Regions from separate parts of the Pseudomonas sp. ASL9 genome, predicted to be linked through region 1. Evidence: predicted binding sites of a transcription regulator. Region 1 holds the regulator's gene; the other holds the start of a gene.
What was found. Region 1 encodes sigma-54, which starts transcription at its own class of promoters, with help from an activator protein. Its sites were predicted from a motif close to ANTGGCATNNANNTTGCTNT; they were not measured.
Positions count from the first base shown of each region.

Region 2: a site for sigma-54 is predicted at 10,376-10,395, ahead of flgB (flagellar basal body rod protein FlgB). Genes of this name have one in related genera too.

Region 1 covers NZ_CM155277.1:3,862,894-3,877,888, forward strand. The annotation lists gene AC1ME2_RS17890 (YhdP family protein) at 1-2,868, shown strand, start outside; gene AC1ME2_RS17895 (carbon-nitrogen hydrolase family protein) at 2,914-3,765, shown strand; gene tldD (metalloprotease TldD) at 3,768-5,207, shown strand; gene yjgA (ribosome biogenesis factor YjgA) at 5,258-5,779, opposite strand; gene pmbA (metalloprotease PmbA) at 5,887-7,233, shown strand; gene AC1ME2_RS17915 (HPr family phosphocarrier protein) at 7,535-7,807, opposite strand; gene rapZ (RNase adapter RapZ) at 7,824-8,681, opposite strand; gene ptsN (PTS IIA-like nitrogen regulatory protein PtsN) at 8,684-9,145, opposite strand; gene hpf (ribosome hibernation-promoting factor, HPF/YfiA family) at 9,158-9,466, opposite strand; gene AC1ME2_RS17935 (RNA polymerase factor sigma-54) at 9,547-11,037, opposite strand; gene lptB (LPS export ABC transporter ATP-binding protein) at 11,224-11,949, opposite strand; gene lptA (lipopolysaccharide transport periplasmic protein LptA) at 11,949-12,491, opposite strand; gene lptC (LPS export ABC transporter periplasmic protein LptC) at 12,478-13,050, opposite strand; gene AC1ME2_RS17955 (KdsC family phosphatase) at 13,060-13,584, opposite strand; gene AC1ME2_RS17960 (KpsF/GutQ family sugar-phosphate isomerase) at 13,596-14,570, opposite strand; gene AC1ME2_RS17965 (ATP-binding cassette domain-containing protein) at 14,887-14,995, shown strand, end outside.
Region 2 covers NZ_CM155277.1:4,839,489-4,854,483, forward strand. The annotation lists gene AC1ME2_RS22325 (hypothetical protein) at 1-116, opposite strand, end outside; gene AC1ME2_RS22330 (NAD(P)/FAD-dependent oxidoreductase) at 100-1,224, opposite strand; gene AC1ME2_RS22335 (glycosyltransferase family 2 protein) at 1,224-2,255, opposite strand; gene AC1ME2_RS22340 (glutamine synthetase family protein) at 2,940-4,181, shown strand; gene AC1ME2_RS22345 (MFS transporter) at 4,259-5,569, shown strand; gene AC1ME2_RS22350 (flagellar brake protein) at 5,712-6,455, opposite strand; gene AC1ME2_RS22355 (flagella synthesis protein FlgN) at 6,539-7,006, opposite strand; gene flgM (flagellar biosynthesis anti-sigma factor FlgM) at 7,056-7,379, opposite strand; gene flgA (flagellar basal body P-ring formation chaperone FlgA) at 7,520-8,281, opposite strand; gene AC1ME2_RS22370 (chemotaxis protein CheV) at 8,362-9,291, shown strand; gene cheR (protein-glutamate O-methyltransferase CheR) at 9,346-10,173, shown strand; gene flgB (flagellar basal body rod protein FlgB) at 10,440-10,847, shown strand; gene flgC (flagellar basal body rod protein FlgC) at 10,851-11,294, shown strand; gene flgD (flagellar hook assembly protein FlgD) at 11,310-12,020, shown strand; gene flgE (flagellar hook protein FlgE) at 12,049-13,362, shown strand; gene AC1ME2_RS22400 (flagellar hook-basal body complex protein) at 13,685-14,995, shown strand, end outside.

The DNA.
Region 1 (14,995 bases):
AACCTTGGCGACAAGCGTTGGGAAAGCCGCATCCAGCTCAAGCAGCAGGCGGCGACCCCGGAGGCTGAAGAGCGTTGGCATGTTCAAGCGGATCGCCTGGACCTGGCGCCGATCACGCCGATACTCGATTCCCTGGTGCCACTGCCGGACACGCTGATGACGGTGCTCGACAGCCTGAAAGTCACGGGTGGGTTGCGCAATGTGTTGCTCGATTATCAGCCACAAGCAGTGGGCGATAAACGTTTCAGCTTTGCTGCCAATCTGGACAAGGTCGGCTTCAGTGCGTATCACGGCGCACCGGCCGCCGGCAATGTCAGCGGTAGCATCAGCGGTGATCTGGGGCAGGGTGAGCTGCGCTTGGCCACCGATGATTTCATGCTGCACTTGTACCCGATCTTTACCAAGCCCTGGCACTACCGGAAGGCCAACGCCCGTCTGACCTGGAAGCTCGACGAGCAAGGCTTCACCCTGATTGCGCCGTATATTCAGGTGCTGGGCGACGAAGGAAAAATCGCCAGCGACTTTCTGATTCGCCTGCATTTCGACCACACCCAGGAAGACTACATGGACCTGCGTGTCGGTCTGGTCGAGGGTGACGGTCGTTACACCGGTAAATACCTGCCTGCGGTGCTCGGTCCGGCGTTGGACGAATGGTTGCGCACAGCGATTCTGGGGGGCGCGGTGGATCAGGGTTTCTTTCAGTACCAGGGCTCGCTCAGCCGCGATGCAACGGCCGCTGCGCGAAACATCAGCCTGTTCTTCAAGGTTCACGACGCTACGTTGGCCTTCCAGCCGGGCTGGCCGCAGCTCACGGGCATAGACGGTGACGTATTTGTCGAGAACAGCGGCGTGCGTATCAAGGCCAGCAAGGGCCAACTGCTGGATACGCAGGTCAGCAATGTTCTGGTCAATATTCCCCACGTGCCTGCCGGGAAAACCAGCCACCTGCTGGTTGATGGCGATTTCGCGGGTGGCCTGGGTGACGGCCTGAAAATTCTTCAGGATGCCCCCATTGGCACGGCTGATACGTTCGCGGGCTGGGAAGGCGACGGTTCGTTGCAGGGCAAGCTGAAACTGGACATTCCTTTGGCCAAAGGTGAAGTCCCGAAGATTGCGGTGGACTTCAATACTGATGCAGCACGCTTGAAACTGAGCAATCCGCCGTTGGAGTTGACCCAGCTTAAGGGGGCGTTCCGCTTTGATAATGCCAAGGGTTTGAGCGGCAGCGGCATTCGCGCGCAGGCGTTCGAACGGCCGATCACCGCGCAAATTTATGCAGAAGGAAGTCCCGGGGCGCTCACTACCCGAGTCGTCGCCAACGGTCAGGTTGCGCTAAAGAGACTCACCGATTGGCTGGGTGACACTCAGCCGTTGCCGGTGTCTGGCGAGCTGCCCTATCAGGTGCAGGTCACCCTTGGTGGGGCGGACAGCCAACTGCGGGTCAATTCCAATCTCAAAGGTTTGGCCGTCGATCTGCCCGCGCCTTTCGGCAAACCAGCGGATGACGTGCGAGAGAGTGAATTTCGCATGACCTTGCAAGGGGCTGAACGGCGTTACTGGGCTGCTTACGATGGCCTGGCTAATCTTGCATTCGCGGCGCCAGGCGGCAATATCGCTGAGGGTCGGGGCGAGCTGTTTCTAGGTCAGGGCGATGCGGTTCTGTCTGACGCCAAAGGTTTGAGAGTGCGCGGTGTACTGTCCGAACTGGACATCGGGCCCTGGAAAACCATCGTCGAGCGCTACGCTGGCAATGATCCCGGTGGCAGCGCCAAGCAGATTCTGCACAGTATGAACCTGCAGGTCGGAAAAATGAGCGCGTTGGGTACCACGCTCGATAAGGTCGATGTGCAACTCAATCGAAAAGACACCGGGTGGTCCCTGGCCGTCGACAGCTCGTTGCTCAAAGGCACGGCCAATCTACCTGACGCAAAAGGCGCGCCTATTGGTATCGATCTTCTGTACGTCCGCTTGCCTGCGCCCGATGCCAATGCGGCGGTAGTGGAGAATGCCCCAGACCCGCTGGCGGATGTTGATCCACGACAGATTCCAGCGATGGATATCAAGGTTGTGCAGTTGTTCCAGGGTGATCAATTGGTCGGCGCGTGGTCACTCAAGACCCGGCCGAGCGCCACGGGCGTAAGGCTTTCTGACTTGAGCCTGGGCCTCAAAGGCATGTTGTTGCAGGGCGATGGTAGTTGGGAAGGCACGCCGGGATTGACCCGCAGTTGGTACAAGGGTCATGTCGGGGGCAAAAATATTGCGGATGTATTGAAGGCTTGGGGTTTTGCGCCGACCGTGACCAGCGACACGTTCGAGCTGGATGCTGACGGTCGATGGCCTGGTTCGCCAGCCTGGCTCGGGGTCAAGCGCTACTCGGGCAGCCTGGATGCGACGTTGCGCTCCGGCCAGTTCGTCGAAGCAGAAGGTGGCGCGCAAGCCCTGAGGGTGTTTGGTCTGCTCAACTTCAACTCCATCGGCCGCCGCCTGCGCCTGGACTTCTCGGATCTGCTGGGCAAAGGCCTCAGTTATGATCAGGTCAAAGGCCTGCTGGTCTCCAGCGACGGCGTGTACGTGACACGCACCCCGATCACCCTGACCGGACCGTCAAGCAACCTTGAGCTCAATGGCACATTGGACATGGTCAACGACCGGGTCGATGCCAAGTTGCTGGTGACATTGCCGGTGACCAATAACTTGCCGATCGCCGCATTGATCGTCGGCGCCCCGGCAATTGGCGGCGCCTTGTTCCTGGTGGATAAACTGTTTGGTGACCGCGTGGCGCGATTCGCCAGTGTGCAGTACCGCGTTGAAGGCCCATGGAAAGAGCCGAAAATCACCTTTGACAAACCCTTTGAAAAACCTCAATAGCGCGTCATGGAGTACAGTGGCCGCATGTCTTGCTCGGAGCGTGCCATGTCTTTTGCCGTGATTCAAATGGTCAGCCAGAGCGATGTCCTGGCCAATCTGGCTCAGGCTCGCCGCCTGCTGGAGCGGGCTGCCGAGTCCGGTGCGCGCCTTGCTGTGCTGCCGGAAAATTTCGCCGCCATGGGTCGTCGCGATATTGCCGATATCGGTCGCGCCGAGGCTCAGGGCCAAGGTCCGATTCTGCCATGGTTGAAACTGGCCGCTCGCGACCTCAAGTTATGGATAGTTGCCGGCACGTTACCGCTGCCGCCGAGTGATCGGCCGCAGGGCAAAGTGACTGCGTGTTCGTTGTTGATCGATGAGCACGGCGAGCAAGTGGCGCGCTATGACAAGCTACATTTGTTCGATGTGGACGTTGCCGACAACCGTGGTCGTTACCGGGAGTCTGATGTTTACGCCCATGGTGACAAGGTGGTGGTCGCCGATACGCCGGTGGGGCGTCTGGGTTTGAGCGTGTGTTACGACCTGCGCTTTCCCGAGTTGTACAGCGCGCTGCGTGAAGCGGGCGCGCAATTGATCACTGCACCGTCGGCCTTCACGGCCGTCACCGGCGCTGCGCATTGGGACATCCTGATCCGGGCGCGTGCGATAGAGACCCAGTGCTATGTGCTGGCGGCGGCGCAGGGTGGCATGCACCCTGGCTCACGGGAAACATACGGGCATGCCGCGATCATCGACCCTTGGGGGCGCGTGCTGGCTGAGCAAGCCCAGGGCGAAGCGGTGCTGCTGGCCGAACGTGATAGCGATGAACAGGCGTCCATACGGGCGCGGATGCCGGTGTCCAGTCACCGGCGATTTTTTTCGCAGGACGCGTTGCGGCCTGCGCACACTTCGGAGTGAATATGAGCGACTTGTCCTCTGTCAGCGAACACCTTTTAGCGCCCGGCGGCCTGAGCCTCGACAGCTTGCAGTCGGTGCTGGGCGAGCTGGCCGGCCCCGGGATCGACGCGGCTGACCTGTATTTTCAGGGGCAGATTTCCGAGTCATGGTCGCTGGAAGACGGCATCGTCAAGGAAGGCAGTTTCAACCTCGATCAAGGCGTCGGTGTCCGTGCGCAATCGGGTGAGAAAACCGGCTTTGCCTACAGCAATGCGATTACTCCTGAAGCATTGAGCCTTGCAGCACGCGCTGCACGTTCGATCTCCCGTGCCGGGCAGGAAGGCCGGGTGCAGGCATTCACCACTCAGGATGTGGCCCAGTTGTATGCGCCAGACAACCCGCTGGAAGTGATGACGCGTGCGGAAAAGGTCGAACTGCTCAAGCGTGTCGACGTTGCCACGCGTGCGTTGGATTCACGTATTCAGCAGGTCACGGTCAGTATGGCTGGGGTCTGGGAGCGGATTCTGATTGCCTCCACCGATGGCAGTCTTGCGGCGGATGTGCGTCCACTGGTGCGCTTTAACGTCAGCGTCATCGTCGAGCAGAATGGTCGACGCGAACGGGGCGGTCATGGTGGTGGCGGGCGTACCGATTACCGGTACTTCCTGGCGGATGACCGTGCCATGGGCTATGCCCGTGAAGCGCTACGTCAGGCGCTGGTGAATCTCGAAGCGATCCCTGCACCTGCCGGGACGTTGCCGGTGGTGCTCGGTTCTGGCTGGTCCGGGGTGCTGTTGCACGAAGCGGTTGGTCATGGTCTGGAAGGCGATTTCAACCGCAAAGGCAGCTCGGCTTATAGCGGGCGCATGGGTGAAATGGTGGCGTCCAAGCTGTGCACGATTGTCGATGACGGCACGTTGCCTGGCCGTCGAGGCTCGTTGACCGTGGACGATGAGGGCACGCCAACCGAATGCACCACCTTGATCGAAAACGGCGTACTCAAGGGTTACATGCAGGACAAGCTCAACGCTCGGTTGATGGGTGTGGCGCGTACCGGTAATGGTCGTCGTGAGTCCTACGCGCACCTGCCGATGCCGCGCATGACCAACACGTACATGCTTGCCGGACAAAGCGACCCTGAGGAAATCATCGCCTCGGTGAAGAGGGGCATTTACTGCGCCAACCTTGGCGGCGGTCAGGTGGACATCACCAGCGGCAAATTCGTGTTTTCGACCAGCGAAGCTTATTTGATCGAAGACGGCAAAATCACCACGCCGGTCAAAGGTGCGACCTTGATCGGCAACGGGCCTGAAGCCATGAGTCGAGTGTCGATGGTCGGTAACGATCTGACGCTGGACAGCGGCGTGGGCACCTGCGGCAAAGACGGTCAGTCAGTGCCAGTAGGCGTCGGCCAGCCGACGTTGAAGATCGATGCGATTACCGTGGGTGGCACGGGTTCCTGAATGACAGCACCGAATGAATCGCAGGGTGCGATTCATTCGGTGCATGAACACTAGCGCAGACCGCGCTTGATATCGTCCAGGTCGCGGATGTACTTGAACAGTTTACGGCTGGCAGCAGGTGGCTTGCTTTGCGCAAGCTCATGCTGGGCCTGGCGTATAAACGAACGCAGTTGCTGGCGATCCGCTTCCGGATAGTCACCGACAAACTTCTCGAGTACATCGTCGGTGCCTGTGATCAAGCGATCACGCCAGCGTTCCAGACCGTGAAAACGTTCGTTGTATTGGCGAGTGGAGGCATCAAGTTGATCAAGCAACACCAGAATGGCGTCCAGGTCTTGATCGCGCATCAGTTTGCCGATGAACAGGATATGCCGTTTACGCGCAATGTTTGCGGTGTGCTTGGGCGCTTCAGCCAAGGCCCGGCGCAAGGCGTCGGTCAAGGGCAGCTTCGCCAGCAGGTCAGGCTTGAGTGTTGTCAGGCGCTCGCCAAGGTCAACCAGAGCATGGAGCTCGCGTTTGACCTGGGTTTTGCTTTTACCCTCATCGAGGGAGTCGTCGTAAGAATCAACCATGGGGGCAGTCCGATAAGAAACGCCGCCATGATAACCAGTCGGGGGCCGCTTGTCCGGCCCGGTCGGTATTCGGCCTGTGCCGAAAGCAGAATTTGATGGAGAAAGTCATGAGTACATCTCAAAGCGTCGGCCCGCAAGCCTTGCCAGCACTGCAAGAGCAGGTGGAGCAAATTATCGCCGAAGCCAAGCGTCAGGGCGCCAGCGCCTGTGAAGTGGCGGTGTCTCTGGAGCAGGGCCTGTCGACCTCGGTTCGCCAGCGTGAAGTGGAAACCGTCGAGTTCAACCGCGATCAGGGCTTTGGTATCACCTTGTATGTCGGTCAGCGCAAAGGCTCGGCCAGCACCTCCGCCAGCGGCGCTGACGCTATTCGCGAAACCGTCGCCGCCGCGTTGGCGATTGCCAAACACACCTCCGAAGACGAATGCTCCGGCCTCGCCGATGCCGCGCTGATGGCTAAAGAGCGGCCGGACTTTGACCTGTTCCACGCGTGGGATATCACCCCGGAACAAGCCATCGAGCGCGCCTTGACCTGTGAAGCGGCGGCGTTCGATGCGGACAGCCGGATCAAGAATGCCGATGGCACCACGCTCAGCACCCACCAGGGTTGCCGCGTTTATGGCAACAGCCACGGTTTTATCGGCGGCTATGCCTCGACACGCCACAGCTTGAGCTGCGTGATGATTGCCGAGGGCGAAGGGCAGATGCAGCGCGACTACTGGTACGACGTGAGTCGCCAGGGCGAGTTGCTGGCGGATCCGCAAAGCATTGGTCGTCGCGCGGCACAACGAGCGGCCGGCCGCTTGGGCGCACGCCCGGTACCGACGTGTGAAGTGCCAGTGTTGTTCGCTGCAGAATTGGCGGGTGGTTTGTTCGGCCATTTTCTGTCTGCCATTTCCGGCGGCAACCTGTATCGCAAATCGTCGTTTCTGGAAGGGGCGATGGGCCAGCGTCTGTTCCCTGAATGGCTGACCCTAGACGAGCGGCCACATCTGATGGGTGCCATGGGCAGTTCGGCGTTCGACGGTGATGGTTTGGCAACCTACGCCAAGCCGTTCGTGGAGAACGGTGATTTGGTGTCGTATGTCCTTGGCACTTACTCGGGTCGCAAGCTGGGGCTGCCAAGCACAGCCAACTCTGGCGGCGTGCATAACCTCTTCGTTACCCATGGCGTGGAAGATCAGGCTGCGTTATTGCGCCGTATGGGTCGCGGTTTGCTGGTCACTGAGTTGATGGGCAGCGGTTTGAATATGGTGACCGGCGACTACTCTCGCGGCGCGGCGGGCTTTTGGGTCGAGAACGGCGAAATCCAGTTTCCGGTTCAAGAAGTCACCATCGCAGGCAACCTGCGCGACATGTTCAAACAGATCGTCGCCATCGGCAGCGACCTCGAACTGCGCAGCAATATCCGCACGGGTTCGGTTTTGATCGAACGTATGACGGTCGCGGGTAGCTGATCCATCTGGACGCGCCGAAACGCTTGTAGGCCCGCGCGCCTACAAGCAAGCATCCCAGCAACACACAAAACACCTGTAGGAGCTGCCGGAGGCTGCGATAAGGCCGGAACGGCCTTCATGAATTCCGATGCCGCGACCGTTCGTCTGACGCGTCCCCGGGGGTGATCGCAGCCTTCGGCAGCTCCTACAAGGGATTTGTGATCGACATATTTCCCAGTGGGAGCGAAATCAGTCGAAGACGATTTGTTGGGCGGAGGAAAAACGGATGAACGACCGACGTTGAGCCAGGCGCTCAATCCGGTCACTCGCCCTCATCAAACCGGTTGTTGATCAGCTCGATCAAACCGTCGAGCGCCGCCTGGTCGTCTTCACCTTCGGTGTGCAGGTGAATGTCGGTGCCTTTTCCTGCAGCCAACATCATTACGGCCATGATGCTTTTGCCGTCGACCATACTGTCGGGGGCACGACCGACTCTGATCTGGCAGGGGAATTTTCCTGCGACACCGACGAATTTGGCGGCCGCACGCGCGTGCAAGCCCAGCTTGTTGATGATAGTGATTTGACGAGCGGGCATCGCGATGAAGATCCTTTCAGCTGAGGTCGCGGTGGCGGACCTGAACGTTCTTGAGTGATTGTTGCAGGACGTGGCCCAGGCGCTCGGTCAGATAGACAGAACGGTGGTGCCCGCCAGTGCAGCCAATGGCAATAGTGACGTAGGCGCGGTTGCTGGCAGCAAAGCGTGGCAACCATTTGTTCAAGTAGGCGTAGATGTCCTGGAACATCTCTTCAACATCCGGCTGCGCCGCCAAATAATCGGCCACGGGCTGGTCTAGCCCTGAGAGCTCACGCAGTTCCGGCTTCCAATAAGGGTTGGGCAAGCAGCGCACATCGAATACCAGGTCAGCGTCCACCGGCATGCCGCGCTTGAAGCCAAACGATTCAACCAGAAACGCAGTGCCGGGCTCTGGCTTGTTCAACAGGCGCAGTTTGAGCATGTCGCGGAGCTGGTAGAGGTTCAGGTGCGTGGTGTTGATTTTCAAGTCGGCCAGATCAATGATCGGGCCGAGCAGGGTGCTTTCATCGCGTATCGCTTCGGCAAGCGAGCGGTCGGCGCTGCTCAGAGGATGGCGGCGACGGGTTTCCGAGAAGCGTTTGAGCAGGGTTTCCTCATCGGCGTCCAGGTACAGCACATCGCACTGGATATGGCGGCTGCGGACCTCTTCGAGCAACTCCGGGAAGCGTGACAGATGGCTCGGCAGATTGCGCGCGTCGATGGATACGGCGACCAGCGGCTGAGCCAGTTCTGTATGAATCAGCGCGCGTTCAGCCAGCTCCGGGAGCAGGCCCGCAGGCAGGTTATCGATGCAATAGAAGCCGTTGTCTTCCAGCACATCAAGAGCGGTGCTCTTGCCGGAGCCGGATCGGCCGCTGACGATTATCATGCGCATCATTAATGGCCGTTCTGCACGTCCAGCACCACCTGATAAAGCGCTTCGCCGCTTTTGGCACTGCGTAGACGGTCGCGCACATCCGCGCGGTCAAGCATGCTGGCGATCTGGCGCAGCAGCTCCAGGTGTTCGTCGGTGGCAGCCTCTGGGACCAGCAGCACAAAAAGCAGGTCCACAGGTATACCGTCGATGGCTTCAAAATCGACGCAGGTATCGAGGTGTAAAAGGGCACTGATGGGCGTCGGACAACCCGTCAGCCTACAGTGCGGAATGGCGATACCATTACCAAAACCGGTCGAGCCGAGTTTTTCACGGGCGAGCAGGCTCGTGAGCACCAAATCCTGATTCAGCTCAGTTTCACTGGCGATCAATTTGGCGATGTGTTCAAAGACATTTTTTTTACTGCTGCTCGGCACGTTCACGAGTGAACGGCCGGCAGTCAGGATATTTTCGAGTCGAATCATGGGTTGGGAGTGTTAGCGAGCTGTCGCACCTTTTAAGATGTTCTGCTGCTTTTCCTTATATTTGAGCAATTGTCGGTCTAGCTTGTCAGTGAGTAGATCGATTGCCGCATACATGTCGTCATGTTCTGCGTTGGCGACCACCTCTCCACCGTGGATGTGCAGCGTGGCTTCGATCTTCTGTTTCAGTTTCTCGACCGCCATCGTTACCTGCACATTGGTAATTTTGTCAAAGTGCCCTTCGAGTTTCTTGAGTTTGAGCTCGATGTATTCGCGCAGGGGCTTGGTCACTTCCAGCTGATGTCCACTGATGTTGACTTGCATACAACTTCTCCTTCGTTGCCAGTGCATAAAGAGGCAGGCTTGAATACCTGCCACTGGAACGCTATGGCATGCGCCCGTTATCACATCAATCGCTTACGTTCGCTTGAAGGTGCTATCCCAAGTGATTCGCGGTATTTAGCGACGGTACGACGGGCTACCTGAATGCCTTGTGCCTCCAGTAAACCAGCGATCTTGCTGTCACTCAACGGCTTTTTCTGATTTTCCGCAGCAACCAGTTTTTTGATGATCGCGCGAATGGCTGTGGAGGAACACTCGCCGCCCTCAGAGGTGCTTACGTGACTGGAAAAGAAATATTTCAGTTCGTAGATACCGCGCGGGGTATGCATGAATTTTTGCGTGGTCACCCGTGAAATCGTCGACTCGTGCATGCCGACCGCTTCGGCGATGTCATGCAGAACCAGTGGTTTCATTGCCTCGTCGCCGTACTCGAGGAAGCCGCGTTGGTGCTCGACGATCTGCGTGGCCACTTTCATAAGCGTTTCATTGCGGCTCTGCAGGCTTTTGATGAACCAGCGTGCCTCCTGCAACTGATTGCGCATGAACGTGTTGTCAGCGCTGGTATCGGCCCTGCGGACGAACCCTGCGTACTGAGGGTTGACCCGTAGACGGGGCACGGACTCTTGATTGAGCTCTACCAGCCAGCGTTCATTGTCTTTACGCACGATCACGTCGGGCACAACGTATTCTGCCTCGCTGGATTCGATCTGCGAGCCTGGACGCGGGTTCAGGCTCTGCACCAGTTCAATGACCTGGCGCAGCTCATCTTCCTTGAGTTTCATGCGCCGCATCAGTTGGCCGTAGTCACGGCTGCCGAGCAGGTCGATGAAGTCACAGACCAGGCGCTGTGCTTCGGCCAGCCAGCGAGTTTTCGCAGGCAGCTGACGCAATTGCAGCGACAGGCATTCGCTCAGGTTGCGGGCGCCGATGCCTGCGGGTTCGAATTGCTGGATCCGGTGCAGAACCGCTTCGATTTCATCCAGCTCGACATCCATTTCCGGATCGAAGGCATCGAGGATTTCCTCAAGCGACTCGTCCAGATAACCCTGATTGTTGATGCAGTCGATCAGCGTGACGGCGATCAACCGATCGGTATCGGACATGGGTGCCAGATTCAATTGCCACAGCAGATGGCTTTGCAGGCTTTCGCCGGCCGATGTGCGGGTGGTGAAGTCCCACTCGTCATCATCGTTGCTGGGCAGACTGCTGGCGCTGGTCTGGTACACGTCATCCCAGGCGGTGTCGACTGGCAGTTCGTTGGGAATACGGTCGTTCCAGTCGCCCTCTTCCAGGTTGTCCACCGTCGGGGCAGCTTCCTGGTAGGTGGGTTCCTGAACGTCAGGATTAGGTTTCTCTATGTTGTCGGCCAACGGATCAGCGTTGTCGAAGTCGTCACCTTCCTCCTGGCGTTCCAGCATAGGGTTGGACTCCAACGCTTCCTGGATTTCCTGTTGCAGGTCCAGGGTCGACAGTTGGAGGAGGCGGATGGCCTGTTGCAGCTGCGGTGTCATCGTCAGCTGCTGGCCCATTCTCAGGACTAGCGATGGTTTCATGGCAGGGGCTTAACACCTTATTCGCCGGCGCACATGCGCCATCCACTACAGGGCGCCGAAGCGCCAACTTAAGCAAATTATATGCCTGAAACCTAAGTGTTTGCCTAGGGTGTGCTGACAATTAATGTTTTTGTCAGCGCTAAACCCTAGTGTCCGCCGCCTATGGAGAGCGAAACAGCGCAGAACTTACAGGCGGAATTCATGGCCGAGGTAAACCTCTTTAACCAGTTGGTTGGCCAGAATGGTTGCTGAATCACCTTCAGCGATCAGTTGCCCATCGTTGACGATATAAGCGGTTTCACAAATATCCAGGGTGTCACGAACGTTGTGATCGGTGATCAGTACGCCGATGCCCTTGGCTTTCAGGTGATAGATGATCTGCTTGATATCGCCAACCGAAATCGGGTCGACACCGGCGAACGGCTCATCAAGCAGGATGAATTTGGGCGAGGTCGCCAACGCGCGAGCGATTTCCACGCGGCGGCGTTCACCACCGGACAGGCTCATGCCCAGGTTGTCTCGGATGTGGCTGATGTGGAACTCTTGCAGCAGGCTTTCCAGCTCCTTGCGGCGTGCCGTGCGGTCGAGCTCCTTGCGGGTCTCGAGGATCGCCATGATGTTGTCGGCAACCGACAGTTTGCGGAAAATCGAAGCTTCCTGCGGCAGATAGCCAATTCCGGCGCGTGCGCGACCGTGCATCGGCTGGTGGCTGACGTCCAGGTCGTCGATCAATACACGGCCTTGATCGGCCTGGACCAGGCCCACAATCATGTAGAAACAGGTGGTCTTGCCGGCACCGTTAGGGCCAAGCAGGCCCACGATCTGTCCGCTCTCGATGGACAGGCTGACATCGCGCACGACCTGACGGCCCTTATAGCTTTTAGCCAGATGCTGGGCTTTCAGCGTAGCCATTAAGGGGCCTTCTGGGGTTCGGGTTTGTTTTTCGGCTGGATGACCATGTCGATCCTTGGGCGTGGCGCAGTCACCTTGGTGCCGTTGGCTCGACCGGCATTGACGACTTGTTTCACCGTGTCATAGACGATTTTCTCGCCTTCGGACGTGTTGCCGTCGTTGATGACCTTGGCCTTGTCGATCAGGATGATTCGATTCAGCGCGGCGAAGTACTGAATGGTCACGCCGTACGCTTGAACAATAGGCTTGTTGATGTCGGGTTTCTGTTCGTAGTAAGCAAGATTGCCAACAGCGGTGACCACGTCGATCTCGCCTGCGGGCGTGCGTGTGATGGTCACGGTGTTGCCGGTGATTTTCATCGAGCCTTGGGTGATGATAACGGTGCCTTTGTAGACGGCAACACCCTGCTTGTCATCGAGCTGCGCATCGTCAGACTGGACATGAATAGGCTGATCGCGATCCGTCGGCAAAGCCCAGGCGCTCAAGCTTCCCAGTGCGGCGCCCAAACCGAGCAAAAAAGGGAGGGTTTTAACGAGCCTCATACTGTCCTCTTACGTTGGACAGCAGGTGCATCCTGCCGTCGTTCAAATACGCTTTCATACCCGTACCAGTGGATACGCCGCCGAAACCGTCGATTCTAACGGCTTGCTCGGTCTGCGCATATTGCTTCTGTGGGAATACAGTCATTCGGCTGCTGGTAATAATGGTCGTCCGGTTCTTTTCGTCAGTACGCGCCACGCGCACCGAGTCGATCAGCTCAACCTGAGTGCCGCCGGGCGAGACTTCCCCCTTCTTGCTCTGGACGTGCCAGGGGAATAGGGCGCCACGATACAGTTGCAGGTCCGGATTGGTCAGCAACGTGATATCAGAGGTCTGAAGGTGCTCGACCTTATCGGCGGTCATGTCGTACTGAAGTTTGCCGTCCGGCAGGAACTGAAGGCTGTGGGCGTTCATCGCGTAAAAATCGATGGTGCCTGCGTCAACAGGGGCTACCCGTTGTTCCAGGAAGGTTTCAGGTTTGATATTCCAGTAGCCTGCCGCCGCCACCAGCAGCGCAAGCACACCCAGAATCAAAAAACGGCGAATTTTTTTGCTCAGCATAAATGACTTCTATAAGTAGGCGGCGTGGGCCGCTTCAAGGCTGCCTTGAGCGCTCATGATCAACTCGCAAAATTCGCGAGCTGCTCCTTCGCCACCGCGAGCCTGAGTAATGCCGTGGGCATGTTGCCGGACAAAACTGGCCGCATTAGCGACCGCCATGCCAAGTCCGACGCGCCGGATGACGGGCAAGTCTGGCAGATCGTCACCCAGATAGGCGACTTGTTCATAGCTTAAGTGGAGTTGAGCGAGTAATTCGTCGAGAACGACCAATTTGTCTTCGCGGCCCTGATACAGGTGCTGAATGCCCAGGTTGTGCGCGCGGCGCTCTACCACGGGGGTTCTGCGCCCGCTGATGATGGCGGTGTGCACGCCTGATGCGATCAGCATCTTGATGCCTTGCCCGTCGAGCGTATTAAATGTTTTGAACTCGCTGCCGTCTTCGAGAAAGTACAGGCGCCCGTCAGTCAGCACGCCATCGACGTCGAAGATGGCCAGTTTGATGTTCTTGCCGCGTTGCAGCAGATCCTTCGGCATCGCATTGTTCATTACATAACTCCCGCACGCAGCAGATCTTGCAGGTTAAAGGCGCCGATAGGGTGGTCGTTTTCGTCGACCACGATCAACGCACCAATTTTGTGATCCTCCATGATCTTCAATGCCTCGGCCGCGAGCATTTCAGGGCGGGCGGTCTTGCCGTGGAGTGTCATTACTTCGTCGATGGTCGCCTGGCGGATATCAATGTCGCGGTCCAGGGTCCGACGTAAATCGCCGTCGGTAAAGATCCCGGCCAAGCGGCCATCGGCCTCCAGAACGGCGGTCATGCCCAAGCCTTTGTGGGTCATTTCCATTAGCGAGTCGCGCAGTAGCGTGCCGCGCTGAACCTTGGGCAACTCTTCACCGGTGTGCATGACGTGTTCGACTTTAAGCAGCAAGCGTCGGCCGAGGGCGCCGCCCGGATGGGAGAAGGCAAAGTCTTCTGCTGTAAATCCACGCGCTTCGAGCAAGGCGACGGCCAGCGCGTCACCCATCACCAGGGCTGCGGTGGTCGAGGATGTCGGGGCCAGGTTCAGCGGACAAGCCTCTTGCTTGACATGGACATTGAGATTGATCTCTGCGGCCTTGGCCAGCGGGGAGTCAGGGTTGCCAGTCAGGCTGATCATCTTGATGCCCAAGCGCTTGATCAATGGCAGCAAGGTGACGATTTCGGCAGTCGAGCCCGAGTTGGAGATGGCCAGAATGATGTCGTCGCGGGTGATCATGCCCATATCACCATGGCTCGCTTCAGCCGGGTGGACAAAGAAGGCGGTGGTGCCAGTGCTTGCCAACGTTGCGGCAATCTTGTTGCCGATGTGCCCGGACTTGCCCATGCCGACCACTACAATCCGGCCTGTGCTGGCCAGAATCATCTCGCAAGCGCGTACAAAATCCGCGTCGATATGGGCAAGCAAGCCTTCTACGGCTTCTATTTCGAGGCGAATGGTGCGTTGTGCTGTTTGAATCAGGTCGCTGGATGGGCTCATGTCAGAAATGGGTCAGCCTGATGAAAAGGCGGCGATTATAGCGGTAATGACCAATTCCCTCACGCTTGATCGTCCGACTGTGTCTTGTGCCTAAAGTCGGTCTGGCACCCGCGGACAGATTGTGGGCCTTGTAGGACGTTTCCCAATTGCTCGAACTATCTGTCTCACGCCTTAACGAAAGAGGTTTATCCCGTGGGACGCGCGTGCTGGCAGTGGTATAGTTCGCCGCCAGTTTGGCCCCCCCGGGCAGTTACAGTGCGTGTCTTGCAGCATAGACGTGGCGTCTGAGTGTGGGGTTATATCGCAAGGAGTCTAGATGAGCGCCGATAACGCTTACGCGGTCGAGCTGAAGGGTGTCACCTTCAAGCGCGGTACGCGCAGCATCTTCAATAATGTTGATATTCGTATTCCGCGGGGCAAGGTCA
Region 2 (14,995 bases), 980 kb from region 1:
AGAAGCATGGCTTCATCCAGCCACACAGAACGTGACGCTAGCGTTAAAAATATGCTGGCTAACAGTAGCAGGGCGACCCCGGTACAGACGGAGGGCAGATCAAAAAATTTCTTCATTAATCTTCTCCAACACATCATAAATATTGTCAATTTTTCCGCCGAGCACTGAATAGCAGCCAGGTAACTCCGCATGTTTCTCGAAAAGAATGGGCCTCCCGTCATCACCCTCATTCTTGGCTAGAATGGTTTTGACTTCGAATAACGAATCGATATACCTGGCCTCGAATACAGACGGGATATAGCGCCCCACATCCCTGACCATACGGTCAACGCGGGTTGTGCGGTCGTGGTTCATGAGCTTTTCGTAGGGGTCTATTCCTTGCTCATCATTCCAGTGCAGGTGGGGCGTGAAGCGGACGTGGGATAGCGTATGCAGTCCGCGGGCAGGAAATGGCATGATCGAAAAGAAAGGGCCATCCATCACAGTAATCCCCAAACCTTTTAGGGCGGGAGGCATCTGCATCAGGGCCATTTCGGTGATTTCCTGTTTCAGACCGGTTCGAACACCGGGGAAATCACCCTTGAACTGGTTGGAACCGCTATAGGTGCAGTTGAATACATAACGGCAAGAGATCAGGTCCGGGGCGCTGTCCTCCGTTTCAGCCGCCACCTGTAGCGTCGCGCTCGGTCCTTTGGAAATGGCAGTCGCTCGGGTCTGATAGCGGATCTGTACACCGCATGCTTTCAGCTCTCGTTCCGCCCAGCTCGCCAGTTTCGTGGCGTCGAATGCATACTCTTCAACTAGGAACACATCTTCGATCAGCCGCGGTTCAAACAGTTTGCGCAACGCGGGATCGGCACGCTGAGTCCGGGCGCCAATATCCCGACAAAACCGCTCGAACTGTTTTGCCGTGACTTTCGAGTTATGGCTGGCAATCGCATAGACTTTGGTGAAATCCTGGGTGACTGCTTCGGGCCAATCACGCACGAACTTGGGCAGGTTTATCCGGCTTCGATACGCCGTGGTGAAACTGCGTGGGTAATGGTATCCATTGTGTACACGCGCCTGATTGTTATACGAGGCGCGCATCAACAGCGCCGGCTCACGCTCTACCAGTACGATGCGTTTGAGGCCTCGCTGCCTGGCCAGGTACACAGCAATAGCCGAACCATAAAATCCGCCGCCGATAATCACGGCGTCGTAGTGTGGATCGGTACCTGGCATCAGGACACTCGCTCACTGACAAAGGCTGTCGCCTCATCGGTCGTTGATGACACCTCTTCGATATTCAGCTTTTCACGCCGCGTCATACGAGCGCTGGTGAACTCTTGTCCCACATGGTAGAGCGGGCCTTCATTGGAAAAACTGGCCATGTTCAGGATGTATTCACCCAGCACAAGAAGCACCAGTGAGATCAGAAAAAACATGCCCGACTGTTGCAACGAAAGGCTGATCCAGCCAGGCGCGACGTCCGCTTTTAAAAAACCGACGGCGACGACGTAGACGCAATAAACCAGGTTGATCATTGCGCCAAACGTGGAGAGGGCCGTCACCAGTCGCATGGGCGCGCGAGTAGTTGACACCAGCAAGCGCATGCCTCGGTCGATGCTGTCCCCCAACCGTTTGGGGGGCTGGGATTTTGGCGCCGCCACGTAGTTGTAACGGAGGTAAGACCGGGCAAAGCCGCCCGTTGCAGGTAAATGACGGTAGGTTATGGCCGGCTTTGGATGTTGCAGAATGAAATTGATTACTTTCTTGCTAATGAGTCGGTATTGCGGCGCTTCTGTGGCGAGATGAATACTGTTGAACCAGCGATAGAGTATATGGAATAGCGTGTAAGCGCAGCGGTAGGCGAAGCTTTGTACACACCGTTGCTGGTTGCTGACAAAGACCACATCAGCGCCGCCGATCGCTTGCTCTAGCATATTCGGCATAAATTTTATGTCGTCCGTCGTAGGGTCAATGACGGCCACAAAATCACCCAGCGCATTTTCCAGCCCAACCCATGAGGCGGTGTCGGCATCCACTTCCTTTGTCAGTGCGTACACCTGCAAGTTGGCAAATCCATGTTCGCCTGTCAGCCGTTTCAGGACGGTAATGCTGTCGTCGACCGACGCGTTGTCAACAATGATCAACTCATAATCACTGACAATGGAGGCGATCACGGAACCGGCGTTAAAAAGTATGCCCTCAAGACTTTCCGCTTGATTGCGGACAACGAAAACGACAGATAAAAAACAGGGAAAAAATGCCATTTTAAATTCTCTTTAAAAAGCCAATAAATATCGGGCGCTGGGTGTCGCGCCTGAGGCTGCATTTAAGCTGGATCAAATCGATGTCGTTGGGCTGGGCACGATCAATGCCGACGCAGGGGGCACGGTTGACGGCCGGGACCGCCGCAAGGGCTGACCTCAGACGAACGTCGGACCAGTGGTCAGCAATAAACCGGAGCACAACAGGGTGTTGTCGAGGGCGACAGCAAGGAGGGGGCGTGGGGCGGAAGGTTAAAATAGTCACAAAAAAATGTCCCAGAGTGCTTGCCAGATACTGTCCGATCCAGAAAACAAAAAGGTATCAACGCACGAGCGCTGCACTTTTTCATGGCGTAAAGCTACTGAAAGCAGGCTAGACCAGTGACCCACACTCCGCTAGGCGAGCGCCAAAAAAGACTTGAAAAGGCCAGTGCACATTTAAAGGGTGCCTGCCTACAATGTGGTTTCTGCTATTTTTTTGACGAGAAGGATTTTCGTCGGGATGCTTGAAATTTCGAACGGGTGATGCGTATTTTGTACAGATCGCCGTTCAACGGCTTATAAAACAATAAAGGATTTAGAGTCATGATGATTAATGACCTCCGTTCCCTCGCGGAGCGATTGGCGGGCATTGATGAGATTGAATGTGTTACGCCAGATTTGAACGGTGTGCCACGGGGCAAGGTGATGACCGCCGAGGGCTTTCTCGAAGGGCGGCGTTTGCAGCTTGCGCGTGGTGTGTTGCTGCAATGCATCATGGGTGGTTATCCACCGGCGCGATTTTACGGGAGCGATGACGGTGACCTTGCACTGATTGCCGATCCTACCCAGATTCACCGTTTGCCCTGGAGCGAGCACCCGCGAGCGCTGGCGATTTGCGATGCGGATGAACTGACCGGGGAAGGGTCCAGTCTGTCGACCCGTGGCCAGCTCAAGGCGGTCATCGCTCGTTATGCTGCGCGTGGCTTGGCGCCGGTGGTGGCGACCGAGCTGGAGTTCTTCGTGTTTGCGCCCAATACCGATCCGACTCAACCTTTCGAGCCGCCACTGGGCCTTGATGGTCGTCGCGAGCAAGGTCATTCGGCCTTCAGCGTCAGCTCTAATAATGGTCTGCGCCCGTTTTTCAAAGAGGTGTACGAATGCATGGCGGCGTTGGGCCTGCCGCGCGACACGTTTATGCACGAAATGGGTGTCAGCCAGTTCGAGATCAACCTGTTGCATGGCGACCCCTTGTTACTGGCCGATCAGACATTTTTGTTCAAGCACCTGCTCAAGGAAGTTGCGCTCAAGCATGGCTTGACCGTGGTGTGCATGGCCAAGCCCTTGGCACACACGCCGGGTAGCTCGATGCATATTCATCAAAGCGTGGTGGACCTGCACTCGGGGGGCAATGTGTTCAGTGACGAGAGTGGCAATCCGACCGCGACCTTCCGGCATTTTATCGGGGGGCAGCAAGCGGGCATGGCGGATTTTACGGCGCTGTTTGCGCCGAACGTGAACTCCTACCAGCGTCTGTGTCATCCGTATGCATCGCCTAACAATGCTTGCTGGTCCCACGACAATCGCGCCGCGGGCCTGCGTATCCCGGCGAGTGCGCCGGTCGCCCGAAGGGTGGAGAATCGTCTGCCCGGTGCGGACGCCAACCCCTATCTGGCAATTGCCGCGAGCCTTGCAGCCGGTCTTTATGGTATTGAACATGCGTTGGAACCCACGGCGCCGATACAGGGTGAGATCAAGGTGCCGGATGACTTGTCATTGCCATGTACCTTACATGCCGCACTGGAGCGTCTGAAGCGTAGCCAATTGGCAAAAGAGCTGTTTGGTAACGTGTTCATCGAAGGCTATATCGCTTCGAAGAGCATGGAACTCACCAGCTTTTTTGATGAAATTACCCCCTGGGAAAGGCGTGTGCTGGCTGCTCAGGCTTAGAAACTGTGGTTTTGGAGTCGCCCGTTCGGGTGGCTCCATTCTTTTGCTCCTTTATATGCGGAAAGCCTGGAACGTCGATGCGTCAAATCTGGAAGTCCTTTCGAGCGCTTTATTTCGCCTCGCTGATGATGCTCATCGGCTCGGGTCTGTTAAGCACCTATCTCGCCTTGCGCCTGGCGGCTGATCAGGTCGATGGCCTGTGGGTCGGTGCGTTGATGGCGGCCAACTACTTCGGTCTGGTGCTGGGTGGCAAGATCGGTCACCGACTGATCGGCCGGGTCGGGCACATTCGCGCCTATGCCACCTGCGCGGGTATTGTTGGTGCTGCGGTGTTGGGGCACGGACTGATCGATTGGCTGCCCGCGTGGTTGTTCCTGCGGATGATCGTGGGCCTTGGCATGATGTGTCAGTACATGGTCATCGAAAGTTGGCTCAACGAGCAGGCGCATGCCAAACAGCGTGGCGCCGTATTCAGCGGTTACATGATCGCGTCTTACCTTGGTCTGGTGTTGGGGCAGCTGATTCTAGTCATTCACCCGGCGCTTGGGCTCGAACTGCTGATGCTGGTCGCGCTGTGCTTTGCTCTGTGCCTTGTGCCGGTGGCAATGACCCGCAGTATTCACCCTGCGCCCATGCACCCGGCACCGCTGGAACCACGGTTTTTCCTCAAGCGGGTGCCGCAATCGCTGAGTACCGTATTGGGGGCGGGGCTGATCATCGGCTCGTTCTATGGTCTGGCGCCGCTGTATGCCTCCCAGCAGGGGTTGTCCACAGAGGCCGTGGGCTTGTTCATGGGGAGCTGTATTCTCGCGGGGCTGTTAGTGCAATGGCCGCTCGGGCGCTTGTCGGATCGCTATGACCGGGCGTTGTTGATTCGCATTTTTGCCGGTGCGCTGGCCTTGTTGGCTTTTCCCTTGGCGGTCATGCCGCAGGTGCCTGTGGAAGTATTGTTCGGGGTCGGCTTCTTCGCCTCTTTGATGCAGTTCTGTCTTTATCCGTTGGCCGTGGCCTTTTCCAACGACCACGTTGAAGGCGAGCGCCGTGTGTCGCTGACCGCCATGTTGCTGATGACCTACGGTATAGGCGCCAGCATTGGTCCGTTGGCTGCGGGTGTACTGATGAAGATGTTCGGCAGCAACATGCTCTATGCGTTCGTCTGTTTTGCCGCTGTGATTCTGGTCTGGCGCATCCGGCCCAAGGCTGTGACCAATCTGCACCAGGTCGAGGATGCACCGTTGCAACACGTGGCTATGCCGGACAGCATGTCCAGCTCACCGTTGGTGGTCGCGCTGGACCCGCGCGTGGATGAACAGGTGGTTCAGGATCAGATGCAGACGACGGTCGAGCCGCAGGTAGAGCCGGAAACCGAAGAGGAGCCGCAACCCTGATTGCAAGGCAGCGACAGAGCGCGCTGGCAAGCCTGTTTGATCGCGGACGATTGCGAGTTATGAAGAGCGGGGAGACGCAGTACAGGGGCGGAGGGCGATTGCGGTAGGTATTGCACCGCAATCGCTCATGTCGCAAGCGCGATCAGAAGTCGTCGTCTTTATCGAATCGCCGCGCTTCGCGCTGTAACTGATAAACGAATCGCTCAACCTGGCGCTGGACCAGGCCACTCATGTTGTGGAAGCGCACCCCGGCGAAGGTGATGTTGATTCGGTCTTCGAAATGCAGGTAACGCAACTCGACTGGCGCGGTCATCTTGCCAAAAGGCAGGGCAGCGACGAAGCGCTCATAGACCTGACCCAATTGCAGCTGCTCGGAAATATCACCTTTAAATCGCAATTTGCAGCCGGTGGCAGAAATATCCAAAAGCTTGCCGACCAGCGGTACTTTCAGCTTGTCACCATTGATTTCTATATCGACCAATTGAGCCAGTTTCAGTGCGGCCCGAAAGGCGCTGCGGCGCTGGTGATAAACCACTTCCTTAGGCATGGGGCCACGGTAGCAGCGATGATCTCCATGGTCGCTTATGGCCAGCGTATCTTCGCATTCCCACGCGATACGAACACCGTCATGAAATCCTTCGACGCGAAAGGGTTCGCCGCTGGTCAGGAACCGTTCGCCGTCTCGGGGGATCATTTCGTCGAAAGCAATCTCTTTACCGTCGACCTCGATCAGATAGCTTTGAAAGCGCTGAGTGCGCTCATGAAAGGTAATAATCAGAGGGTCATGACTGTCGAGCATTAGCCGCAGGTTGGCGGCAATTTCCAAAGGTGTGGTGAGTACCTTTGGTGGCTGCGGAGCATCTTCCGCGCTTAAGGCATTGAACACGGTTCATCCATCTCCAGGCAAAATACAATAGCACGCGATTGCGGGCATTTTGCCAGCATGTTCGATGCCTTGATACAGGAAATTTACGCTTGGCTCAGTGGGCGCGGCTTATTGACACTGGCTGTCGACCCGCGATTGTCATACAGCATGGGTGCTTCGCCGCCGGTGAGAATTCTCATCTGATGGGCAGTGGACACTTGCTGTACCTTGATCAAGTCGCCATTGAATTCGTTGGCTGCTCGGCAGTGGCTCATCAGCTCGCTGAGTTTGTCGCCTTGACTGATCAGCGCGTCACCGATCAATGAATTGCGCGCCAGTTCCTCGAGACCCTGACGATCAGGCTTCAAATTGAGGCTGGCAAGAATCTGGCTGCGTTTGCGGCCACGCTGTTCAAGCATGATCACCAGCGATTGTTTCTGCGCAAGAATATCTTCGAGTAAGAACATATCCCGACCATGCAGCGCCAGTGATTCGGCGTGCAGCAGCTCCAGCAGCTTCTGTGCCGGGGCGACATCGTCGGTGATCAGTTGCAATAGAGTAGTGTCGTGCATTGCATGCTCTGAGTTTTAGGCGTCCAAAAGCCCTGGCGCAGGCCCTCGGCTAGCGCTGGGCTTCGAAATTAAGCAGCTTGCTGGCTACGCGACCGCTATCAACTTTATAGCTGCCGTCTGCAACGGCTTGTTTCAACTCGGCCACACGGGCGCTGTTGACAACAGGCTGACTGCGGATCTTGTCGCTGATAGTCTGCAACTGCTGCGCCTCGTTACTGAGGTGTACGGTTTCCCCGCTCGACGTGTTGGCCGTTTCGGTGGTGGTTTTCGCGCTCGTGGAGGCTGCGGCAGTGCCGGTCTCCTTGACATTGCTGGTACGCGAACCCGTCGACACGGAGGGGGGACTGTTTAAACGACTGAAGTCGATGACCATGGTTAAGAACCTCTAGGTGTTTGGACGCTTGCCATGTTTTCGGCCAAACACAAGAAAACTTTAGGTGAGTTTTGAAGAGGAGAAAAAGCTGCCATACACAGCTTGGCAGTCTAGGAAACTCCGCCTCATTACGCCAACTATCACAAGGCTACTTCTACCTGCCCCGGTGCTGTTACCCGAGCTTTGATCACTCGTTTCGAATTAAGGTTCCGCACCCTGATTTGTTCACTCAAGCCGCCATCGGTCAATGCCTCGCCGGGCATGCGGACCACCAGTGTACCGCTCTTGGCGGTAATCACGACCTGGTCGCCCTTGCGTATGAGTTCTGCCTGTTCCAGCTGCAACGGGGTGATGATCTGCCCATTGATCATTTGACGGGTTACTTTTTGTCCTATCGCCTCTTCAACCGATGTGATGTAGCCCTGGGACATCTGACTGATATCGCGTTCGCTCAGGGATATATCATCTTCACCAATGATGCCGTCGCGCTTGAGCGGGCGTTTGACAATCACGACCTGGCGAAATAAATGTACCTGGGCAGGCACATACACCGTCCAGGGTAGTGACCCTTCGCAACGAACCTTGACGGTCACTCGCCCGATGGGCTGAGCAGGGCTTTCGAGACTCGCTGTCAATTCCTTGTCGCACTGTGTCAGAGTCATGCGCGGGTCGAGCTGGTTGACTTGGATTTGGTAACGGCCTTCGGTCTGGGTCGTCGCCAGATAGTCCTCTACGGAGAATTCAAGAAAACCCTGGGTCACGCCGATAAGCTGATCAGGCATGCTCAAAGGCTCGCCCCGTGCGAATTGGCCGCTACTGAAAAGCAACAAAGCGACTGTCGCGCAGCGTAAGCTGCGAGAAATAGATATCACGCGTCGGAAAAATGTCGTATTTGCATTCATAACAGTTAAAAAGCAAGCCCCGTGCCGCTTAGTCATTTTAGTGAGTGTGGGGTCGAAGCTTTCAGTTTGGGAGTCAGGGCATGGCTGGTGTAATGGATTCGGTGAACCAGCGCACGCAACTGGTGGGGCAGAACCGTCTTGAGTTGTTGTTGTTCCGTCTCAACGGCCAGCAGCTCTACGGGATCAATGTGTTCAAGGTCAGGGAGGTGCTGCAGTGCCCCAAACTGACCGTGATGCCTAAGTCCAACCCGGTGGTGCGTGGCGTTGCAAATATTCGTGGGGCGACCATTCCGATCATTGATCTTGGGATGGCCACCGGCTCGAAAGCATTGGTGCAGGGCGTGAATGACACCTTCGTCATCATCACCGAGTACAACACCAAGATTCAGGGCTTTCTGGTGCATTCGGTGGAGCGCATCGTCAATATGAACTGGGAGGAGATCCATCCGCCGCCCAAGGGAACGGGGCGCGATCATTACTTGACCGCAGTCACCCGAGTGGATAATCAACTGGTCGAAATCATCGATGTAGAGAAAATTCTCGCGGAAGTGGCGCCGGCACCGGAAAGTATTTCCGTGGGTGTCGTCGATGCAGAGACCCAGGCCAAGGCGTTGACGCTGCGGGTACTGACGGTCGACGATTCGTCGGTTGCGCGCAAACAGGTGATGCGCTGCCTGCAGACGGTCGGGGTTGAGGTGGTAGCCTTGAACGACGGTCGTCAGGCTTTGGATTACCTGCAGCGCATGGTCGCGGAGGGTAAGAAGCCCGAAGAGGAATTTTTGATGATGATTTCAGACATCGAAATGCCCGAAATGGATGGGTATACCTTGACTGCGGCAATCCGCAACGATCCGCGCATGCAAAAAATGCATATCATCCTGCATACTTCGTTGTCGGGTGTGTTCAACCAGGCCATGGTCAAGAAAGTCGGCGCAGATGACTTTCTTGCCAAGTTTCGACCTGATGAGCTGGCCGCTCGAGTAGTCGAGCGGATCAAGGCAGTGAAATAATCGCCAGAGGGCGCCGCCCTCTGGTTGTACGCAAGCGTGTAAAAGGCGGTTTCTTTGTCGACAGGTAATTTGGATTTCGAACAGTTCCGGGTCTTCCTGGAAAAAGCCTGTGGCATTTTGCTGGGTGAGAATAAGCAGTACCTGGTCTCCAGCCGTCTCAACAAGCTAATGGATCAACAAGGCATCAAGTCGTTGGGGGAGTTGATTCAGCGCATTCAGGCTCAGCCTCGGAGTGGTCTGCGCGAGCAGGTTGTGGATGCAATGACCACCAACGAGACGCTCTGGTTTCGCGACACCTATCCGTTCGAAGTCATGAAGAACAAAGTGCTTCCTGAAGCGATAAAAGCCAGTCCCAACCAGCGCCTGCGCATCTGGTCGGCGGCATGTTCTTCGGGTCAGGAACCGTACTCGTTATCGATGACGATCGACGAGTTCGAGCGCAGCAACCTCGGTCAGTTGAAGCAGGGGGTGCAGATCATCGCCACTGACCTCTCGGGCTTGATGTTGAACAACTGCAAGACAGGCGAATATGACAGTCTGGCGCTAGGCCGTGGCCTTTCCCAAGAGCGCCTGCAGCGCTTTTTCGATCCCAAGGAAGCAGGTCGTTGGGCCGTCAAGGCGCCTATCAAGAGTCGGGTCGAGTTTCGTTCGTTCAATCTGCTGGACAGTTATGCGAGCCTGGGCAAATTCGACATCGTTTTTTGCCGCAACGTGCTGATTTACTTCTCGGCGGAAGTGAAAAAAGACATCTTGTTGCGTATCCACAGTACGCTCAAGCCGGGCGGCTATCTGTTCCTCGGCGCGTCGGAAGCGCTCAACGGTTTGCCTGACCATTACCAGATGGTCCAGTGCAGCCCGGGGATCATTTACCAGGCGAAGTAATCGCTGCGCAAAAAAAAGAGACCCTAGGGGCTCTTTTTTTGCCTCGGGTAAACCATTATGGCCCTTCGGACGGGGGGCGGCAATGGCAATAAAACGGCACCTGGCTTGCCACTTTCCCCCTGAATAGCGGAAATATTTTGCCGCTTTTCTGTCATTGCCGCCCCGTATCGCCCGCAAACCCCCGATTTACGGCCTCGGCGAAGCTGGCACGTTGATTGCTATGTTCCTGATACGAAATTCAGGTCAGCCGCTAAAGGTTTCCCGACATGAGCATCAGCTTCGATAAAGCACTAGGCATCCATGAGCAGGCCCTCGGCTTTCGCGCTCAGCGTGCAGAAGTCCTGGCCAACAACATTGCTAACGCTGACACACCGAACTACAAGGCGCGAGATCTTGAGTTCTCGGCCGTGCTTGCGGCGCAAAGCGATAAAACCAAAAATGGCACCTTCGGTCTTAAAACGACTAATAGTCGGCACATCGATGCCGAGGGGCTGGGTGGCGAAGACGGGACGTTGTTGTACCGCACGCCGAGCCAACCTTCGTTGGACCAGAACACCGTCGACACGCAGGTCGAACAGGCCAGCTACGCGCAGAACGCCGTTGGTTTCCAAGCCAGCTTCACCCTGCTCAACAGCAAATTCAAAGGGCTGGTATCAGCCCTGCGTGGAGAGTAATCCATGTCCCTTGCAAATGTTTTCAACATTGCCGGCAGCGGCATGAGTGCTCAAACCACGCGTTTGAATACCGTGGCCAGTAACATTGCCAACGCCGAGACTGTTTCGTCGAGCGTCGATCAAACCTACCGTGGCCGTCACCCGGTATTTGCCACTGTGCTCCAGGGGCAAAGTAGCGGCGATAGCGGCTCCCTGTTCGGTAGTCAGGGTGAAGCCGGTCAGGGCGTTCAGGTCAGCGGTATTGTTGAAGATCCGAGCAATCTTGACGCTCGTTATGAGCCAAACCATCCATCGGCAGACAAAAACGGTTATGTCTACTACCCCAACGTCAACGTTGTCTCCGAGATGGCCGACATGATTTCTGCCAGCCGCTCGTTTCAGACCAACGCGGACATTATGAACACCGCCAAAACCATGATGCAGAAGGTCCTGACTCTCGGTCAGTGATAAGAGGCGCAGTCGATGACAACCACTAGTAACGTCGGCCAGTCGGTTCTGGACCAGCTTCAGAAATCGGCAAGTTCGAGCAGCTCCACCAGTTCTACCAGCACAGCCAGCACAACCGGTACCGCATCACTGGGCAAAGATGCATTCCTGCAACTGCTTGTCACGCAGATGAAGAACCAAGACCCTCTCAGTCCGCAGGACAACACGCAGTTTGTTTCTCAGTTGGCTCAGTTCAGCAGTCTCGAGAGCATGCAAAACCTGACCAGTACGGTTGATACAATTGCCAGTACTTACCAGTCGTCTCAAGCCCTGCAGGCCTCTTCTTTGGTCGGGCGTTCGGTGATTGTTGAAAGCGGCTCGGCAGTGGTAGACACCACCAAAGGTCTGACCGGTTCAGTGGTCGTGCCTAGCTCGAACTCGTCGACCACGGTCAAAATTTCCGACGCGAATGGGAACGTGGTCGACACTATCGACCTTGGCGCGCAGTCGGCGGGTACTACCAGCTTTACTTGGGACGGCAAGAACGGGGACGGCACAGTTGCAGCAGCCGGCACTTACAGTTTCGTTGCTACCGGCACTGCCAGTGGTACGGCCACCGCTTTGAGCACCTATCTGCCAGCCACCGTCAACAGCGTGACAATGGGGGTCAGCGGTGCAGAAATGACGCTCAACCTCGCGGGCGGTAGCAGTGTCGGCCTGTCCAAAGTACAAACAATCGGAATATAGAGCCGACTAGACGGCAAAGGAGTTGAGCATGTCATTCAATATCGGCCTCAGTGGGCTCTATGCTGCAAACAAAAGTCTCGACGTTACCGGCAACAACATTGCCAACGTTGCGACCACTGGTTTCAAGTCGTCCCGTACCGAGTTCCAAGACCAGTACGCCGCTTCGATTCGTGGTACTTCCGGCGGTACCACTGCAGGTAGCGGCGTCACCACGGCCGCTGTGTCCCAGCAATTCACGCAGGGCACTTTGACCACGGGTACAGGCCGCAGCCTCGATTTGGCGATCAACGGCAACGGTTTCTTCATGGTCAGTAATAACGGCGAAAAACTCTACACTCGCGCCGGTGCGTTCTACCCTGACAAGAATGGTAACGTCGTCGACGCCTCCGGCAACAAGCTGCAGGGGTATGGCGTTAACGCCGCCGGCAGTGTGGTGAACGGTGTCTTGACTGACCTGAAAATCGATTCGTCGAATTTGGCGCCGAGCCCGACCGGCTCAATCAGCATCGCGTCAAACCTGAACTCTTCATCGGCCCTGCCGACTGTTTCAACGTTCGACCCGACTGATGTGAACAGCTACACCACCACGTTCAGCACGCCGGTCTACGACAGTCAGGGCAACGAGCATTCAATGAGCCAGTATTTCGCCAAGACGGGCACCAATGCCTGGACGATGTACACCTTGGTAGACGGTCGCAATGCGTCTGATCCTACGAGTACGGTGGCTGACTCGATGAACCTGACCTTCAAGTCTGACGGCTCGCTGGATACTTCCACGCTGGCTACCACGGGTAATCTGACCGTCAACGCTGACAGCACCTTCACCCTGAACAACTGGATACCGGCAGCACAAGTGGGTACCACCGGGGTCTGGGCGGGCAACGGTTCGGCGGCCAAAGTGAGCGGTGTCAAACTGGACATGCTCGCGACCACCCAAACCAACTCGGTGTCGGGCGCGATCACCAAAACTCAGGACGGCTACGCAACCGGTCAGTTGTCGGCCATGTCGGTAGACCCTACGGGTAACCTGTTCGCCACCTACACCAACGGCCAGTCCAAGGTCATCGGGCAAGTGTCGTTGACCAACTTCGCCAACGTTCAGGGCTTGGCTCCAGCCGGGGGCACCAGTTGGCGTGAGACGTATGCTTCAGGGGTTCCTGTCACGGGCGCGCCGGAGTCCGGCACGCTGGGCAGCCTCACCGGTGAAGCCCTGGAAGATTCCAACGTCGATCTGACCAGCGAATTGGTCAATCTGATCAAGGCGCAAAGCAACTACCAGGCGAATGCGAAAACTATTTCGACTCAAAGCACTATCATGCAGACCATTATTCAAATGGCATGATAAACATGCGTTGAACAAAGCCCCTTTTTAAGGGGCTTTTTTTTACGTTATTTTTAGTGTTTATATAAAAACAATGTTGATTTAATAGGGTTGTACCGCCATGGGTAAGTTCGATAGAGGTAAGTCGCTGTTATGAAGTTGATGGAAAAACGTTATAGCTGAATCCTACTATGTATGCGGAAAATTCCTACTTTCGATAATGCGAGAATAAATAACGCAGAAAAAATGGCGATGCAGATCTTCAAGTGATATTGGGCTGCAATGTTCGACTGCGAAAAAATGCATTAACGAAAGCGCCGTTCACTACGGCACAGGAGTGTTTATGTCATTCAATGTTTCCCTGAGTGGGCTGCACGCTGCCCATAAAAGACTTGAGGTTGCCGGTAATAATATCGCCAACGTGGGTACCCATGGTTTCAAGTCATCCCGAGCGGAGTTCGCAGCCCTGTATTCGAGTGCGCAACTGGGCAGCGCTCACAACGCGGTCGGTGATGGTGTACGTCTGGCCACTGTCTCGCAAAACTTCAGTCAGGGCGGCGTCGACTCCAGTTCGGGTGGGGTTCTGGACATGCGTATACAAGGTAAAGGCTTTTTTGTGGTTAGCGATAACGGCGCACTTAGCTATACCCGCGCCGGTGCATTCAAAATGGATAAGAACGATTATATCGTTGATAACGAAGGTAACCGTCTGCAGGGTTATGGTGTTAATGCCAAAGGTAATGTCGTCAACGGAGTGCGCACCGACCTGAGGATCGATACTGCTAACATGCTGCCCAAAGCGACCACTGAAATCATCGAAACGATGAACCTGGATTCCTCTCAGCCCGCGCTCTCGGCACTTCCGGTTTTTAATCCGGATGATCCAGGTACCTATTCTAAAGTGATCAATAGAACCATTAAAGATAGCGGGGTAGGCGCTGTTGCGGAGGTCAAGGTCAAAGATGCGCAAGGTAACGAGACAGTGCTAGTCCAGGCCAAGCCCGCCATTCCTCCTGCAGATCATGAGCTTAAGCAGTATTTCGTTAAAACCGACGCCAACCAATGGGCGATGTACACGCTCATTGATGGGCGTAACCCAGTGGACCACACCACGACCACACCGCTGAAGGTAATGATGACGAAAAAACCGGACGGCAGCCTCTTATCCGCGGGCGATGGCGAACATATCAAAAAAACATCGGACACAGAATTTACCCTGGCTGGCTGGAAGCCTATCCAGCAAATCAATGGCGTCTGGGCCGCGAGTCCTGCGTTAAACAGTGGCCCTATAGTGCTTTCTTTAAGTGACGGGGCAACCAGCGGAGTGGATGAGGGAGACGCCGTGATGGCGCGGCGTGTTCCGGTATTCGGCGCCAACGATGTCACCACCTTTAATAAGTCGTTCGCGACCCCCCTCTATGACAGCTTGGGTAACAAGCATGAGATGACTCAATACTTCGTCAAGGACGATACGAACAGTTGGAAAATGCATGTTCTGGTCAATGGTCGAAACCCGGCGGACCCGGAGAAAACTGATCCAGCCTCCGCGCACATAACCTTCGATGCCTATGGCGCGGTTCAATCAATGACCGGCAGTCAAGGTCTTGAGGTTGCGAACCGGACATTGAACCTCAAGGGGTGGGTGCCTGCCAAG